2 linked regions of the Kineosporia succinea genome follow. The protein of the gene in region 1 binds, or shares a complex with, the protein of each later gene. Links are inferred from orthologs where the notes say so. Each region holds a gene or a part of one and is shown in the gene's direction. Other genes may lie near its edges. The genes, in order: pcrA and uvrB.

Region 1 (3,692 bases):
AGCGTGTCGGACGCCGCGGAAGACGTGATCGCGGTGATCCGGGCGGGTGCCCGGGGCTACGTGACCAAGTCGATCTCCGGCACCGAGCTGATCGCGGCGGTGCTCACCGTGGCGTCGGGCGACGCCGTGTTCTCGCCCCGGCTGGCCGGTTTCGTGCTGGACGCGTTCGGCACCGGCGCCGGGGAGGTGGCCCAGGTGGACACCGAGCTCGACCGGCTCAGCGCCCGCGAGCGTGAGGTGATGCGCCTGATCGCCCGGGGGTACGCCTACAAGGAGGTCGCGAAGGAGCTCTTCATCTCGGTCAAGACGGTGGAGACCCACGTGTCGGCGGTGCTGCGCAAGCTGCAGCTGTCGAGCCGGCACGAGCTGACCCGGTGGGCGGCCGACCGGCGGTTGCTGTAACTGCCGGGCTCGGCTGGTCGAGGCTGTCGGTGGGGGCACGTAGGCTGATTTCCGATGAGCACGCTATTCGATCTCCCCGACTTCCCCCCGGAGCCGCCGGCCGGCGCGAAGGGCCCGCGCAAGGCTGCCAAGAAGGCGCCCGCGCAGGCCACTCCGGAGGCGGCCCCCGCGCCCGAGAGCCTGCTGCCGCCGGGCTCGGTGGCCGCGGAGCCCACGCCGGAGTCGTCGGGATCCGCGGTCGTCTGGCCCGAGCTCGCCACCCCGGGGCTCGCCCACGGGGCGGTGTCCTCCTCGTCGGGGCCCGCCGAGTCCTCGTCCCCCGAGGCCGCCGTGCCCGCGTCCGTCTCACCCGGGCCCGCCGGCGCCTCGTCCTCCGTGCCGGAGCCCTCCCAGAAGGAGCCGGAGCCCTCCAAGAAGGAGCCGGAGCTCTCCAAGAAGGAGAAGGCGCGGCAGCTGGCCGCCGAGCGGTCGGCCCGGCGCTACCCGCTGCCCCAGCTGGTCAAGGGCGACGAGGCCCCCGCCGAAGAGGCACCCCGGCGTGACCTGCGGGCCGTCGCCCCCAACCTCGATCCCGAGAAGCTGGTCGAGGGGCTCAACGAGCAGCAGCAGGCGGCCGTGCTGCACCGCGACTCGCCGCTGCTCATCATGGCCGGCGCCGGTTCCGGCAAGACCCGGGTGCTCACCCACCGCATCGGCTACCTGCTGGCGGCGCGCGGTGTGCGCCCCGGGCAGATCCTGGCGATCACCTTCACCAACAAGGCCGCCGCCGAGATGCGTGAGCGCGTCGCCACCATGGTCGGGCCGCGGGCGAGCTCGATCTGGGTGTCCACGTTCCACTCCTCGTGCGTGCGCATCCTGCGCCGCGAGGCCCCGAACGTGGGCCTGCGCTCGAACTTCTCGATCTACGACTCGGCCGACTCCCAGCGCCTCATCGGCCTGGTCGCCCGCGAGCTCGACCTCGATCCCAAGAAGTACCCGCCGCGGGGCCTGGCCGCGCAGATCTCGAACCTGAAGAACGAGCTGATCGACGAAGAGACCAACGCCTCCAGGGTCGGCGAGGGCAGCCCCGCCGAGCGCAACCTGGCCGAGGTCTACACCGGCTACCAGCGGCGGCTGCGCCAGGCCAACGCGCTCGACTTCGACGACCTGATCATGACCACGGTCAACATCCTGCAGGCGTTCCCCGAGGTGGCCGAGCAGTACCGGCGGCGCTTCCGGCACATCATGGTCGACGAGTACCAGGACACCAACCACGCGCAGTACATCCTGATCCGCGAGCTCGTCGGCGGCGAGGCGGCCACGCAGTCCAAGCGCCCGGCCGACGCCGGCAAGCCGATCATCCCGATGGCCGAGCTCACCGTGGTGGGTGACGCCGACCAGTCGATCTACGCCTTCCGCGGCGCCTCGATCCGCAACATCATCGAATTCGAGCTCGACTACCCGCAGGCCCGCACGATCATGCTGGAGCAGAACTACCGCTCCACGCAGACCATCCTGTCCGCGGCCAACGCGGTGATCGAGAACAACCCCGACCGCAAGCCCAAACGCCTGTGGACGGCCGGGGCGCCGGGCGCGGCCATCACCGGTTACGTCGCCGACGACGAGCACGACGAGGCCGCGTTCGTCACCGAGGAGATCGAGAAGCTCGGCCGGAGCGACGGGGTCCGGCCCGGTGACGTCGCGATCTTCTACCGCACCAACGCCCAGTCCCGGGCGCTCGAAGAAGTGCTGGTGCGGGCCGGTGTTCCCTACAAGGTGGTCGGCGGCACCCGGTTCTACGAGCGCCGCGAGATCAAAGACGCGCTGGCCTACCTGCGCGTGCTGGTGAACCCGACCGACACGGTCAACCTGCGGCGCATCATCAACGTGCCCAAGCGCGGCATCGGCGACCGGGCCGAGGGCGCGATCGCGGCGCTCGCCGAGCGCGAGAACATCGCCTTCGGCGACGCGCTGCTCCGCGCCGGCGAGGCCCCCGGCATCGCGACCCGCTCGCTCACCGCGGTGCAGAAGTTCGCCGGCCTGCTCGACCAGCTGCGCACCCTGGTCGAGGGTGGCACCGACCCGGGCACCGTGCTGGAGGCCGTGCTCGAGCAGACCGGCTACCTCGACGAGCTGCAGAACAGCCAGGACCCGCAGGACGAGACCCGCGTCGAGAACCTGGCCGAACTGGTGGCCGTCACCCAGGAGTACGCCCGCACCACGCCCGAGGGCTCGCTGCAGGACTTCCTCGAGCAGGTGTCGCTGGTGGCCGACGCCGACGAGATCCCCGACGACGAGGAGACCGAGGGCGATGAGCCCAAGGAAGACGTCGGGGTGGTCACCCTGATGACCCTCCACACCGCCAAGGGCCTCGAGTTCCCGGTCGTCTTCCTCACCGGCCTCGAAGACGGCGCCTTCCCGCACATGCGCTCGCTGCAGGAGCCGAAGGAGCTGGCCGAGGAACGGCGTCTGGCCTACGTCGGCCTGACCCGGGCCGAGCAGCGCCTCTACATCACCCGCGCCGCGATCCGCAGTGCCTGGGGGCAGCCGAGCTACAACCCGCCCAGCCGGTTCCTCAACGAGATCCCGGCCGAGCTCATCACCTGGCGCCGCAGCGAGTCCACGTCGATGCGGGCGTCCACCACCCCGGCCGTGGCCCGCCTGGCCCAGCGCCCGGGCGGTGGCTCGCCGGGCAACCGCAAGGTCGTGAACCTGTCGCCGGGCGACCGCGTCACCCACGACGCGTTCGGCCTGGGCCGGGTGATCGAGGTGGTCGGTGAGGGCGACAAGACCGTCGCACACATCGATTTCGGTGAGGGCGTCAAGCGTCTGCTGCTGCGGTACGCGCCGGTGACCAAGCTGTGACGGCCGAATACCTCGCGGCGTCAGCGGTTGTCGACCACCAGTATCCGCGCGTGCGGCAGCTGGCGGCCGATCTGCGCGAGAAGCACCCCGACGACGAGTCTTTCGCCCGGGCCGCGTTCGAGTGGGTGCGCGACGAGATCCGGCACAGCATCGACGCGCGGGATCCGCGCATCACGCTGACCGCCTCCGAGGTGCTGGCCGAGGGCGTGGGGTTCTGTTACGCCAAGTCCCACCTGCTGGTGGCGCTGCTGCGGGCGCAGGGGGTGCCGGCCGGTTTCTGCTACCAGCGACTCACCGACGACGGTGACGCGTTCGTGCTGCACGGCCTGATCTCGGTGTACCTGAAAGACGGCTGGCACCGGCAGGATCCGCGTGGCAACAAGCCCGGGGTCGATGCGCGGTTCAGTCTGGGGGCAGAGCGTCTGGCCTTCGCGGTCGGCGCCCCG
Region 2 (3,251 bases), 4.6 Mb from region 1 along the record:
CTGCCCGCATGGAAGAGATCGTGCACGCCGCGCCCGACGACGCCGTGCTGGTGCACGACGTGCCGCTGCTGGCCGAGAACCCGAACCGAGGCTCTTACGACCTGGTGATGGTGGTCTTCGCGCCGGTGGAGGAGCGCATCCGGCGGCTGGTCGACGACCGCGGCATGACCCGAAAAGACGCCAAGGCCCGCATCAGGGCCCAGGCCAGTGACGCCGAGCGGGAGGCGCTCGCCGACGTGGTGCTCGACAACTCCGGGTCGCTGGCGAGCACGCTGGCGCAGGTGGACGCGTGCTGGCGCAACCGGATCGAGCCGCTGCGGAGGAGTTGATCCCCGGCCCGGGGCGGCTCGGGAACAAGACTGTCGGTGGTGGCGCTTACCGTAGTCGTCATGAGGCCAGTCACCGATCTCAAGCGCACGGTCGCACCCTTCACGGTGGTGTCGGAGTACGAGCCCAACGGCGACCAGCCGAAGGCCATCGCCGACCTCGCGAAGCGGGTGAAGGGCGGCGAGGAGCACGTCGTGCTGCTCGGTGCCACGGGTACGGGTAAGTCGGCCACCACGGCCTGGCTGATCGAGCAGGTGCAGCGGCCCACACTGGTGATGGCCCCGAACAAGACGCTCGCGGCGCAGCTGGCCAACGAGTTCCGTGAGCTGCTGCCCAACAACGCGGTCGAGTACTTCGTCTCGTACTACGACTACTACCAGCCCGAGGCGTACGTCCCGCAGACCGATACCTACATCGAGAAAGACAGCTCGATCAACGAGGAGGTCGAGCGGCTGCGGCACTCGGCCACCAACTCGCTGCTGACCCGGCGCGACGTGGTCGTGGTCGCGACCGTGTCGTGCATCTACGGCCTGGGTACCCCGCAGGAGTACATCGACCAGATGCAGACGGTGAAGGTCGGGCAGCAGATCGATCGCGACGTCATGCTGCGCCAGTTCGTGCAGATGCAGTACTCCCGCAACGACCTGGCCTTCACCCGTGGCACGTTCCGGGTGCGGGGCGACACGGTCGAGATCATCCCGGTCTACGAGGAGCTGGCGATCCGCATCGAGTTCTTCGGTGACGAGGTCGACCGCATCTACACGCTGCACCCGCTCACCGGTGAGATCGTGCGCGAGGAGCAGGAGATGTACATCTTCCCGGCCTCGCACTACGTCGCCGGTCCCGAGCGCATGGAGCGCGCGATCACGAACATCGAGATCGAGCTGGCCGAGCGCCTGGAGGAGCTGGAGCGCCAGGGCAAGCTGCTCGAGGCCCAGCGGCTGCGCATGCGCACCACCTACGACATCGAGATGATGCGCCAGGTCGGGTCCTGCTCGGGCATCGAGAACTACTCCTTCCACATGGATCAGCGGCCCTCCGGCAGCGCGCCGAACTGTCTGCTCGACTACTTCCCCGACGACTTTCTGCTGGTGCTCGACGAGTCGCACAGCACCGTCCCGCAGATCGGCGCGATGTACGAGGGCGACGCCTCGCGCAAGCGCACCCTCGTCGACCACGGGTTCCGCCTGCCCAGCGCGATGGACAACCGCCCGCTGAAGTGGGAGGAGTTCCAGGACCGCATCGGCCAGACCGTGTACCTGTCGGCCACGCCGGGCAAGTACGAGCTGGGCCGGGCCGACGGCTACGTCGAGCAGATCATCCGCCCGACCGGCCTGATCGACCCGAAGATCGTGGTGAAGCAGACCAAGGGCCAGATCGACGACCTGCTCGGCGAGATCCGGGACCGCGCCGAGAAAGACGAGCGGGTCCTGGTCACCACGCTCACCAAGAAGATGTCCGAAGACCTCACCGACTACCTGCTCGAGCAGGGGGTGCGGGTGCGTTACCTGCACTCCGAGGTCGACACGCTGCGCCGGGTCGAGCTGCTGCGCGAGCTGCGCAAGGGCGAGTTCGACGTGCTGGTCGGCATCAACCTGCTGCGTGAGGGCCTCGACCTGCCCGAGGTCTCGCTGGTCAGCATTCTCGACGCCGACAAGGAGGGCTTCCTGCGATCGTCCACCTCGCTGATCCAGACGATCGGGCGTGCGGCCCGTAACGTCAGCGGCGAGGTGCACATGTACGCCGACAAGATCACCCCCTCGATGGAGTACGCGATCGGGGAGACGAACCGGCGTCGCGAGAAGCAGGTGGCCTACAACACCGAGCACGGCATCGACCCGATGCCGCTGCGCAAGAAGATCCGTGACATCACCGACCTCATCTCCCGTGAGGACGAAGACACCGAGGAGCTTCTCGGCGGGGGCGGCCGGCAGCGCAGCCGGGGCAAGGCCCCGGTTCCGGGCATGAGCAGCGCCACCGGCGCGAAGGCCCGGGCGGCGGGCGTCGAGAACGTTCCGGCCACCGATCTGGCCGACCTGATCCAGCAGCTGACCGACCAGATGCACACCGCGGCCACCGAGCTGCAGTTCGAGCTGGCGGCCCGGCTGCGCGACGAGATCCGTGAGCTCAAGAAGGAACTGCGGGGTATGAAGGCCGCGAACGCCTGACCGATCGGGCGGGGAGGCGCGCGCAGGAGCCCGGATCGATCCTGCGCGCGGTGGGCCGGCGGCGGGGGCAGACGTGCGCCCCAAGCCGGCCCGACGCGCTCTCGTCCTGGGTCTGGGCCGATCCGCATCCCCGGTCCCAGCCTCCGAACGGGTGAGCCCGCACGCTTTTCGTACGCCATCCGTGAGTCCTCACGCACTCAGCGTGTCGAAGTTGAGACCATGACCGGCGATGAGACCCTCGCCAATCCTCCTACGGGCGGAACGCACCTTCTGTCCTCTGCTCCGGCCGGCCGACGAGCGCTCGCACGCGCTCGCCCAGCGAGGCTGGTCGGAGGCCGGGCTCGTGGTGCGCGTCGTCCGGGGCCGCAAGTGCCGCACCCGTCAGGGGCTGTTCGACGAGTTCGCCGCGGCGCTGCAGTTCCCCTGGTTCTTCAAGGAGAACTGGGACGCGTTCGGCGACTGCCTGGCCGACCTCGACTGGCTGCCGCACCAGGCCGGTCACGTGATCATGGTCAAGGAGCCCGAGCAGGTGCTGGCCGAGGCGTCCGCCGACGACTTCGAGGCACTCGTCGAGTTGCTGCGCCTGGCCGCCCGCGAGTGGGGCAGTCAGGCCGAGCGGGGCACGTGGTGGGACCGTCCGCCGGTGCCGTTCCATGTCGTTCTGGCCTGCCTGCCGCACCACACCGACGACACCCGTGGCCGCTGGGAACCGAACGCCGACCTGATCCTTCTGCCCGATCCGCCCGCCGCCGGCAC

The links.
Region 2: the proteins of pcrA (region 1) and uvrB are in contact, whole or in part, in a crystal structure (PDB 7EGT), measured with the Thermus thermophilus proteins. The link is inferred for Kineosporia succinea from one-to-one orthologs. Residues at the interface, in WP_096412145.1 of Thermus thermophilus: His654, Arg656, Phe657, Gln666, Asp668, Glu669, Lys680, Arg681, Leu682, Ser683, Lys685, Tyr686, Ala687; in WP_096411307.1 of Thermus thermophilus: Glu23, Leu25, Arg26, Asp27, Gly28, Glu29, Arg30, Phe31, Arg55, Glu326, Asp327, Phe328, Glu379, Ser382, Gln383, His398, Gly400, Arg401.

What each region holds. Positions count from the first base shown.
Region 1 is NZ_JAUSQZ010000001.1:3,440,994-3,444,685, forward strand. What follows is about bases 64-3,446. They hold pcrA (DNA helicase PcrA), read left to right. Parts: upstream 64-456; coding sequence 457-3,246; downstream 3,247-3,446. Other genes in these bases: J2S57_RS15125 (LuxR C-terminal-related transcriptional regulator), read left to right, coding at 64-402; J2S57_RS15135 (transglutaminase-like domain-containing protein), read left to right, coding at 3,297-3,446. Also shown: more of J2S57_RS15125, read left to right, coding at 1-63; more of J2S57_RS15135, read left to right, coding at 3,447-3,692. UniProt on the Escherichia coli protein: A helicase with DNA-dependent ATPase activity. Unwinds DNA duplexes with 3'-5' polarity. Translocates on single-stranded DNA with 3'-5' polarity. Initiates unwinding more efficiently from a nicked substrate than double-stranded DNA.
Region 2 is NZ_JAUSQZ010000001.1:8,027,782-8,031,032, reverse strand. The notes cover bases 1-2,942. They hold uvrB (excinuclease ABC subunit UvrB), read left to right. Parts: upstream 1-389; coding sequence 390-2,495; downstream 2,496-2,942. Other genes in these bases: J2S57_RS35105 (barstar family protein), read left to right, coding at 2,725-2,942; coaE (dephospho-CoA kinase), read left to right, coding at 1-329. Outside these bases: more of J2S57_RS35105, read left to right, coding at 2,943-3,251. UniProt on the Escherichia coli protein: The UvrABC repair system catalyzes the recognition and processing of DNA lesions. A damage recognition complex composed of 2 UvrA and 2 UvrB subunits scans DNA for abnormalities.